Regions from separate parts of the Exiguobacterium sp. AB2 genome, predicted to be linked through region 1. Evidence: riboswitches for the same ligand, from Rfam matches in the RefSeq annotation. Region 1 holds a riboswitch; each other region holds the start of a gene.

The links. A riboswitch is a leader RNA that binds a small molecule or an ion and turns the genes downstream of it on or off. The one in region 1 is predicted to bind S-adenosylmethionine.
Region 2: another riboswitch for S-adenosylmethionine. It lies ahead of DI14_RS07030 (2,3-diketo-5-methylthiopentyl-1-phosphate enolase); the one in region 1 lies ahead of DI14_RS07325 (LVIVD repeat-containing protein).
Region 3: another riboswitch for S-adenosylmethionine. It lies ahead of DI14_RS01485 (Na+/H+ antiporter NhaC family protein); the one in region 1 lies ahead of DI14_RS07325 (LVIVD repeat-containing protein).

The regions. Positions count from the first base shown of each region.
Region 1 covers NZ_JNAA01000048.1:39,359-42,776, reverse strand. The annotation lists gene DI14_RS07325 (LVIVD repeat-containing protein) at 465-1,856, opposite strand; SAM riboswitch class I at 1,969-2,083, opposite strand; gene sufB (Fe-S cluster assembly protein SufB) at 2,274-3,418, opposite strand, start outside.
Region 2 covers NZ_JNAA01000047.1:21,490-24,907, forward strand. The annotation lists gene DI14_RS07020 (methylthioribulose 1-phosphate dehydratase) at 1-94, opposite strand, end outside; gene DI14_RS07025 (2-hydroxy-3-keto-5-methylthiopentenyl-1-phosphate phosphatase) at 91-741, opposite strand; gene DI14_RS07030 (2,3-diketo-5-methylthiopentyl-1-phosphate enolase) at 738-1,895, opposite strand; SAM riboswitch class I at 1,966-2,067, opposite strand; SAM riboswitch class I at 2,271-2,374, shown strand; gene mtnK (S-methyl-5-thioribose kinase) at 2,454-3,418, shown strand, end outside.
Region 3 covers NZ_JNAA01000013.1:10,035-13,452, forward strand. The annotation lists gene DI14_RS01480 (GGDEF domain-containing protein) at 1-1,243, shown strand, start outside; SAM riboswitch class I at 1,340-1,435, shown strand; gene DI14_RS01485 (Na+/H+ antiporter NhaC family protein) at 1,488-2,789, shown strand; gene DI14_RS01490 (TVP38/TMEM64 family protein) at 2,817-3,418, opposite strand, start outside.

The DNA.
Region 1 (3,418 bases):
ATTGTGTTTTTGCTTCATCCACTTGGGCAAACGACTCTCGATACTGCTGTTTTCCCCGTCACTCGTCCGAATATCCGCTTCCACGTACGCTCTCATATAAGCAAGATGGTCTCGGTTGTAAGCCCAAAGGACGTGACCACAGCAATTTGTCTGCAAATAAAGCGGTAACCGAAAGAAAAGATCGAACGCGCCCCCACCCATCCTGAATCCTATACCCGTGTATGTGCGCACAAGCCCGCAAACTAGACAACTGAGACGTAACGTCTCCTTCATCACAATGTCTGCACGTTGTTCACATTGCGGACACCGCACATGAATGTCGTGCATGAATGCCACTAACGTTTTGGTCTCTAACTGAAATCGCTTCATTGGACTCGCACCCCCTTGTTTGATTATACAAAAAACCAACGAAGTGCAGCTTCGTCGGTTTTCGTCATTCGTACCTCATATTTTACTGAGCATGATTAATTTCCGCTCTTATTGTTCTTCTGTAGAACCTTCAACCCTGTCCCCATGTCCGATGCCAAAACATAGTTACGGTCGACATAAACGCCCCAAATGTTCGCGTCAGCAGGCACGTATTTTCCGATCTGCACCGGCTTGCTCGGGTTTGAGATGTCTACTGCACGGACGCCGCCTGCATAGTGAGACAAGTACAACGTGTTTCCAAGTACTTTCGGATCGTGTACCGTCTTCCCAAACGTCACTTGCTCAGCCGGATTCTCCGAAATATCTTCTGTCAAATCGGTTTTGAATTCGCTCAATAGTTTCGGGTTTGTTTTATCTTTGATGTCAAAAATTCGTGTGTAACCATAAGACTGTTCATAGCCCGGCTTGACTGGAACATACACTTCTCTCGTTTCGATGAGGACCGTGCCGCCTTTTGCAAGTGCAGCCGAGTGGGCTGAACCTTGTTGGTTCGATGCGAAAGCCGTCCGCCCTTCGTATTTCACGTTTTCTGGATTTGAAATGTCCAAAATGATGGTCCCGAGATCCCAGAACGAAAGGTAAGCGGTTTTCCCGTTCTCGTCTGCATACGCGCTATGGTTGAACACCGGTCGTGTCTTTCCGTCCGGCGCTTTCCAATTGTAGCCGTCAAAGCTACCGTCAACTTCCGCTAAAGTACGTGGGTCGAACTCATACAATTTCTTTGGTTCAGCTGGGTTTGTGACATCCACGAGTTGGAAGTCTTTCTCTTTCCCATGAGAATAATAATCGGCGTAAGGGCTTGAGGCCAAGACCAATACCCGATCCCCTTGCGTCGTCAAGTAGAGCTCATGTGTCCCTCTCGTTTTCTTCGTGACTTCATAGAAACCTAACTTCTTCGGCTCATATGGATTCGTCACATCGTATAAGAGGAAGCCCCCTTTAGAGTTCGGATCTTTCGAATTTAATTGCTGTACCGATACGACGGCCAAGTCCCCTTTAAACGACTTCGTGTTGACCGTTTTGACGATGACTTTTTCTTGCCACGTACCCGGGATGTCTTGGTCGGCGAACACGGCCACTTCTTTCGGGTTCGACGGATCTTTTAAGTCGAACACGCGAACGCCACCGTTCCCACCCCCGGCAGTATGCGTCCCCGTGTAAGCGAATCCTTTATGCGCATAGACGTCGGCCGTGCTGTTTTTCACCCCTTCTCGAATCTCTTTTAACGGCACAGATGCCGTCTCGTGCAGAAATTTGACGTTCTTGCTTCCTTCGGTCACAGTGACCGAACTGATTTCATCCGCGTTCCGCTCTCCTTTCTCGATATTGATGTCGCCTAGCTCATCATGCGCATATGTAACCGGTAATGCCGACGAGACGGTCAATCCTGTGACGAGCGCTGCACTTAACAAAAACTTTCCTTTCAAAATAAACTCCCCCTTAGGTTTTTTTGATAGAAACTCTGTTAGAGGCAGAATGCAAAAAAAATCCTTCTGAACTCATAGACGAGACAGAAGGATTCCGAAAAATTCCGATTTCCTCTCATCTCTCAGCGTTAGCTGTTAGATTTAGCACCGTTTCCGTACTGGCGATTCAGTACGGATGGTTGCCGGGCTTCATAGGGCTAATTCCCTCCACCTGCTCTTAATAAGAGTATTCATATCAAATTACTTTGTATTATCACAATTATCACACAACTTGTCAATATAAATTCTAAAAAAAACCAAATATTCCTGTTCCATGCATGCAATATAGTCTTTTCCCAAAGAATAGCGACAAATAAAAAAGGATTGTGTGAAGACTTGAAAGAAATCAAGCCTCCACATAACCCTTATCTGATCTACTTATCCAATCGACCCTTCCATCTCGAACTTGATGAGACGGTTCATTTCGACAGCATATTCCATCGGCAATTCTTTCGTGAACGGCTCGATGAAGCCCATGACGATCATTTCCGTCGCTTCTTCTTCCGAGATCCCACGGCTCATAAGGTAGAAGAGTTGCTCTTCTGACACTTTTGAGACTTTCGCTTCGTGCTCGAGTGACACCTGGTCGTTCAAGATCTCGTTATACGGGATCGTGTCTGACGTCGACTGGTTGTCCATGATGAGCGTGTCACACTCGATGTTCGAGCGGGCACCTTTCGCCTTACGTCCGAAATGGACGATTCCGCGATACGAGACTTTTCCGCCTTGTTTCGAGATCGACTTCGAGACGATGGACGACGACGTATTCGGTGCGAGGTGAATCATCTTCGCGCCGGCGTCTTGGTGTTGGCCTTTACCACCGAGGGCGATCGAGAGCGTCATCCCACGTGAACCTTCACCTTTTAGAATGACGGCCGGGTATTTCATCGTCAATTTCGAACCGATGTTGCCATCAATCCATTCCATTGACGCGCCCGCTTCACAGATGGCACGCTTCGTGACCAAGTTGTAGACGTTGTTCGCCCAGTTTTGGATCGTCGTATAGCGGCAGTATGCGTCTTTGTTGACGAAGATCTCAACGACCGCCGAGTGGAGCGAGTTCGTCGTGTAGACAGGTGCCGTACATCCTTCGACGTAATGAACCGATGCGCCTTCGTCGACGATGATGAGCGTCCGCTCGAACTGCCCCATGTTTTCCGAGTTGATGCGGAAATACGCTTGGAGCGGTTGCTCGAGTTTCACGCCTTTTGGTACGTAGATGAACGAGCCACCAGACCAGACGGCCGAGTTGAGCGCGGCGAACTTGTTGTCCGTCGGCGGAATCAACTTGCCGAAGTACTCACGGAAAAGTGCTTCGTCTTCTTTGAGCGCCGTGTCTGTATCTTTAAAGATGACACCTTTCGCTTCAAAGTCTTCTTGCATGCTGTGGTAGACGACCTCTGACTCGTACTGAGCCGAGACACCTGCCAAATATTTTTGCTCTGCTTCTGGAATCCCGAGCTTATCAAACGTCGTCTTGATTTCTTCCGGTACCTCGTCCCACGAACGTTCCGTCTTCTCAG
Region 2 (3,418 bases), on a different contig from region 1:
TCGCCAAATTCCCACTCGTTCCGGGGAACCAGTCGCGGGCGGCGAGCTCATCTTTAATGTCGGCTAGTTCGAGCCAACGGGCGGTCACACTCATACGGTCACCTCCTGCAGATGATGGGTGATGTCATGGAACGTCTCGAACGGGGCGAATGGGATGCCTTCCGCCTCGCAGAGCGTGATGAGTTGTCCACGGGCATAGACGAAGTCCGCCCGTTTCGCAATCTCGAAATCGGTCACCGAATCCCCGATGACGATCAACCGGTCATTGGAATCGACGATGCGGCGGGCGATCGTCGGTTTACAGCAACCGCAATCGTTTGTGCACTGATCGTCACACGCGTGTGGCCACGCGACGGTCACGGTCTCACCCGAGAAGTCGGCGACGTTACAGAAAATATGTTCGGAACCGACGAGGCCGTCTAAAATTGGTTGAACGAAGAAGTCCATCCCGCCGCTGACGACGTCAAAGTGCCATTCGTTTTGACGCACGTCGGCCAAAAAGGCAGTAAACCCAGAGCGTAACGCGATACGTTCCACCAAATAGTCTCGATATGCGGTACGCCCGCTACTCGGCAACAAGTTGAACAGTTGGCCGACGCCGGAGCGAATCGAGATGTCTTGGGCGAGGATCGCGTCTTTCAGCTCGACCCATTCGGGAGGAGCGAACGCCTTCATCAAGGCGATGATGTTGTCCTCGGCCGTGATGGTCCCGTCGAAATCGCAGAGGATATGGACCGTCATCGCGTCGTCCACGCTTTCAATGCCGTCTCGAGCTCGGTCGTCTGGCCGTCTCGTTGTCCGAGGACGTGCGCGATGGCCTGTTTGAACGCCCGGGCCCCGGCTGCGGCGCCGTCTGGGTGTCCGTGGATGCCGCCACCGGCATTGATGACGACATCGGTTCCGAAATCACGGATGATGTCGGGAACGAGCCCTGGATGAATCCCGGCTGACGGGACCGGGAGAATCGCTTTTCTTTCGCTCGGTTCCGCGCTTACATCGCGGATGAGGAGCGCCTCGTCACGCGGCGTCGCGAGCGATCCATACGGCGATGGAAAGAGCGTCAAGTCGGCACCGGCGAGTCGAGGAAGCTTCCCGAGTAGGAGTGCATGGCTGATTGAACCGGTCAAGGCGCCGGCGAACGCCGGGTGCGCTAAAATCGGCACGTTCACGTCCGGGTCTTTCGCCAGCTCACGCAAGGTATCGAGCCCGTATGTATAGACGTTGAAGAGGAGGGCCGTTGCCCCAGCGTCAATCAACCGTAGCGCTTGGTCACGTAACGTGAACACCGGTCCGCTTAGCGTGACGGCGTACAGGGCACGTTTTCCGGTCGCCTCGTAATGCTCGCCTAAGACGGTGCGGCCGATCTGCGCCCGCTCAAGTGAAGGGGTGAGCGGATTGTCATATAAAATCTCGTCGTCTTTGACGATATCGATGCCCCCGTCGAGCTGGTCACGGAGCTGTGCTTCTAAAAAGGTCAAGTCTCGGCCGATGACCCCTTTGAAGATGCTCATGACGAGTGGCCGGTCGTAGACGCCGAGTAGCTGACGGACGCCTTCTGTCCCGAACTTGGCGCCGGGAAACGTGTCGCGCAACGCTTCAGGTAAATCGAGGTCGACGAGCCGGACCGAGTCGTCGAGTGATAGCTTTCCGAACGTCGTCGTCAAGATGGATGAGAAGTCCGCACTGACGTTATGGAGCGGGTAGCGGATTTTGAAGCGGCTCGTCGTTTCCGTATGTGACGTCGAGACGACTTCGGCGCGATACGCTTGTAACTGTGCTTGTTCTAGGTGTGGTAAGTCTGTCCACGTGCCGACGGTCAACTCGAGCGCGATTTTCGCGGCGAGGTCGGCCACGCGGTCCGTACGGTTAATTTCATAAGTGGCGATGATGCCCATGTTCGTTCCTCCTTCCGGTCAAACAAAAAATGACCCCATGCCGAGGCAAGAGGTCATCATAAAAAATGAACTCTTATCTCTCAGCGTCTGCTGCAAGAATTAGCACCGTGCCCAATCGGGTCGGTTGCTGCGACATCATCGGGCTTGTCCCTCCGTCTGCTCTTGATAAGAATATGATTTGAAGTTGTGAAATTTAATTGAATTTTTGCACAGAATCGTCACAGCGTCAATTCCTTTTTTGAAAATTTTTTATTTTAGAAATTTGTTTCCATATATGCAAACAAAAAGTGACTCGATGCTCAAAAAAACAGCGTTGACAACCAGGGCGTCGACTCCGTAATATTCAGCTCATAGTCACACAAATCGAATAACACACTCTTATCGCGAGTTGGCAGAGGGAATTGGCCCGATGACGCCGCAGCAACCGACCAGTACGGCACGGTGCTACATCCACCAGACGAATGTCTGAAAGATGAGAGGAACAACCAATCTGGCTGTGCCTCTTTCTCGCGGAGAAAGGGGCTTTTTTTGTGGAAATCATCGAAAGGGGAAATAGACATGGCATATCAACCATTTACTGAACAGACGGTCGTCGACCACGTCCGGGCACTCGGACTGATTGAAGAAGGAGGGATCGCCCAATGCGATGAGATTGGGGACGGAAACTTGAACCTCGTCTTCCGCATCCGTCAAGGCGAACAGCGTCTTATCGTCAAACAAGCGCTCCCGTATGCGAAAGTCGTCGGGGAAAGTTGGCCGCTCACGCTTGAACGGGCCTGGATCGAGCAGCTCGCGTTGCGTCAGTTCGCAGAAGTCGTGCCACGTTTCGTGCCGAACGTGCTCGGGAGCGACCGGACGCTCGCGTACACGATTTTAGAGGACTTGTCCGATTATGAAATCGTCCGCACCGGTTACCTCGAAGGGAAGACGTATCCTGAACTGGCCCGTCACGTCGGTGAATTTTTAGGCGAGACGTTGTTCGCCACGTCCGACTACGCGGCCGGTCCAATCGAGAAGAAGCGGAAGGAACGGGAGTATTACAACCCGGAGCTGTGCGACATCACGGAAAAGCTCATTTTCACCGATCCGTATAAAGACGCCGAGTCGAACAATATCGAGGCGGCGCTGCGTCCTGACGTCGAACGCCTCTGGCATGACAAGGCGCTCAAAGTCGAGGTGGCGAAACTGAAAGTCGGATTCGTCACGAAACATGACGCCTTGCTTCATGGCGACTTACATACAGGAAGCATCTTTGCGACGACGCAGGAGACGAAAATCATCGATCCGGAGTTCGCATTCTACGGACCGTTCGGCTTCGACGTCGGACAGATTATCGCGCATTTGACGCTCGCCACGTTCCACGATCCGCTCAAGCGATTCGAACGGTTCACGGACGTCCTCACGGTGTGGGAGACGTTTGAGAAGACGTTCCGCCACAACTTCACGAACGCCGTCGAGCCGTTCGACACGGAAGGATATGTCGACGACTTGTTACAAACGATTTTCGCCGACACGGTCGGCTA
Region 3 (3,418 bases), on a different contig from region 1:
TCTGCCGCTTGCCGGCTTGATTGTGGCCATCATCTTAAACACGGTCGTACAAAAGTATCAAGTCGGTTGGTGGTTCCGTGTCGATATCCCGGTCCGCGACTTTCTAAACATCGCGTTTTACACGTATATCGTCAGTCTCGTCTTCATTTTAGCAGCCTCGCTCTTCCGTGAGACGAACTTGCTTGTCGTCAGCAGTATCGCCGCCGCACTCACCTTCTTTATTAAGCGGCTCATCATCCAGAAAGGTCGGCAAGACGCCTTCAAATCGTTGATTGAACAATATGATGAGGCAAAAGAAGCCGTGTCGTTGTCACAAAGCGAGGCGCAAGCGATTGAGGTGTTCCTCAGTCAATGTGAACGACTCAACGAGTACGACGAAGGGTTCGTCGAGTTCAAACTGTTCGACCGCACACTTTACTTTGATTTAAAGACGCGCCAGCCGATCGATCGCCACGTCGTCTTTGATTTACTCGATGCAACCTATCCGAACGAAGCTTCGGTCGAGTATGAGATGCGCTTTGAATGGGACGCCCCGTTATCGAACGAGTTCGATGAAGACTATCATAGCTTCATCTCGGTCCGTTCCGAGGAAATCGAAGGCATCCGCACGTGGCTCGTCATGACCGGCGAGCACGTCTATGGCTATCCGCCCATCATTCAACGTGAGATTGTCAAACTGCTCAAATCGTTCAATCGAACGATCAGTCGTTGTCATGAACGCGACCGCCTCTATACCGAGAGCCGGACGGACAGCTTGACGTTGCTTGCCAATGCACGGGCTTTTTATGAATACGGGATTCAACAAATCTCGGACGGCTCGATGTATCCGATTTCCGTCGCAATGCTCGATATCGACTTCTTCAAAAAAATCAACGACACGCACGGTCATCAAGTCGGAGACAGCGTGCTCCAAGAGTTTGGTCGCCGCATCCGCCAAGTGCTCCGCACCGATGATTTCGCAGCCCGTTATGGCGGCGAGGAGTTCATCTTGCTGTTGAACCGATGCGATGTCGAAGCCGCCGTCGAGATTGCCGAGCGCATCCGTCAACAAATCGAAACCAAACCATTCCACGTCGACGGAATCGATATCCCAGTGACCGCCTCAATCGGCGTCGATACGATTCAAGCGTTCGGTGACAAACGACTAGACGATACGATTCGCAACGCCGACCGAGCGCTTTACGTCGGCGGGAAGTACGCAGGACGCAACCGCGTCGCCCATTACAATTTTTTGACGTCCTGACTCGCCCCCACGTGCATCGCGTGGGGGTTTGCTATTGACAAGCAGATTTGAAACAGGTACGTTAGGGAACGTGTCTTATAACTAAATATCACAACTTTTTTATCAAGAGAGACTGAGGGACTGGCCCGATGACGTCTCGGCAGCGGGTAACCTGTGCCAAATCCAGCGAGCGGTCTGCTCGAAAGATGAAAAAAGTGTTTCTTGTAGAGAGAGCCTTTTTTCAGAAGGCTCTCTTTTTATTTTTATGAATGAGGTGAATCGATTGGAACAACCAACAGCTAACAAATGGGCGCTTTTGCCCTTACTCGTCTTCCTCGTCTTCTTTATCGGGGCAGGCATCTACTATGACGATTTTTATAAATTTCCCGTCTTGATTGCGGCCTTGATTGCCGTCATCGTCGCGGCGATGATGACGAAAGGAAGCGTCACCCAGACGGTCGAACGTGTCGCCCAAGGCGCCGGCAACCCAAGCATCTTGATCATGGTGTTCATCTTCTTGCTCGCCGGCGCGTTTTCAAGCGTCGCCGAAGCAATCGGGGCGATTGATGCGACCGTCAATGCGGCATTGACGTTATTACCGCCTTCGCTCCTCTTGAGCGGCCTGTTCGTCATCGCGGCCTTCATCTCAATGGCGATGGGCACATCGACCGGGACGATTGCCGCACTGGCGCCGATCGCCCTCGGCATCCATGAGGAGAGCGGCGTCAATATCGCCATCGCAGCAGCGGCCGTCGTTGGCGGTGCCATGTTCGGTGATAACTTGTCGTTCATTTCGGACACGACGATTGCAGCCGTCCGCACCCAAAGGACGAACATGCGCGACAAGTTCCGGACTAACTTTTGGATCGTCTTGCCGGCAGCCGTCATCACAACGATTTTGCTCGCCGTCTTATCGAGCGGTGAATCGACCATCGAGCCGGCAGCGTTTGAATGGTATAAGCTGATTCCATACCTTGCGGTCATCGTGCTCGCCTTGACGGGAATGAACGTCATCCTCGTCTTGCTCGGCGGCATCGCCCTGACCGGCATCATCGGTCTGTTGGACGGCAGTCTAGCCGTCACCACGTACGTCACCGCCATGGCGGACGGCATGATGGGCATGGCCGAGATTTCACTCCTGACATTGCTCATGGGTGGGCTCGTCGGACTCATCTCGCATAACGGCGGACTCACGTACTTGCGTGACGCGCTCACGTCCCGAATTAAAAGACGGGCCGGCGCGGAGTGGAGCATCGCCGGGCTCGTCAGTGCGACAAACGTCGCGACGGCGAACAACACGATTTCGATTCTCGTGGCTGGTCCGCTCGCCGCGAACATCGCCGACGATTATGACATCGAACGTAAAAAGTCAGCGAGTGTACTCGATATCTTCTCGTGTGGGGTCCAAGGTCTGTTGCCTTATGGGGCACAGCTTCTCATTGCGGCCGAACTGACGAACACAGCGTCACCGGCGCTCGTTCCGTATATGTTCTATCCGTTCTTGTTGTTCATTTGCGGAGGATTGGCCATCGCCTTCAACTTCCCGCGTTTCAAAAAACGCGCTTAACGAAAACGGCCTTGTGAAGCAGTCGCTTCACAAGGTCGTTTGTCGTTTCGCTTCAAGTTCACGTTTCAGCTGCTCGTTCCGTTTTCTGAAGGCACGCCGTTTAAGCAGTTCTTCGAGTCCACGGCTGATGGCCCATAGGACAATCAGTAATAAGACGAGCATCGATAATCGGAACGGGCTTTGGATAAACTCTTCCCACTGGTCGCCAATGACAGAGAAAATCAAGACGACGAGCAACTTGCCGAACCCGGCCGCCATGATGAACGTACGGAGTGGCATTTGAATGAGCGCGAGTAAGTATGTGATCAAGCTGACCGGAATAAACGGGAGCGAGTACAGAAACCCGAGTGAGACCGGACTCATGTGCTTGATGCGTTCGAGCCAATAGACGCCTTGCTTATGTCTCTCGAGCCACCGCGTCATCGGCTTTCGGAACACGTAGCGAACAGCTACAAACACAAGAATTGTTCCGAGCAAACTCCCGATCCAAGACAGTAACGTCCCAAGCAAAAATCCATATGTCGCTGCGTTCGCCGAGATGATGAGGACGAATGGGAGAAATGGAAAGATCGCCTCCAGGAACGGTGCCCCGAGTCCTGCCCAAGGTCCGCCCGGAAGTCCTTGTAGCC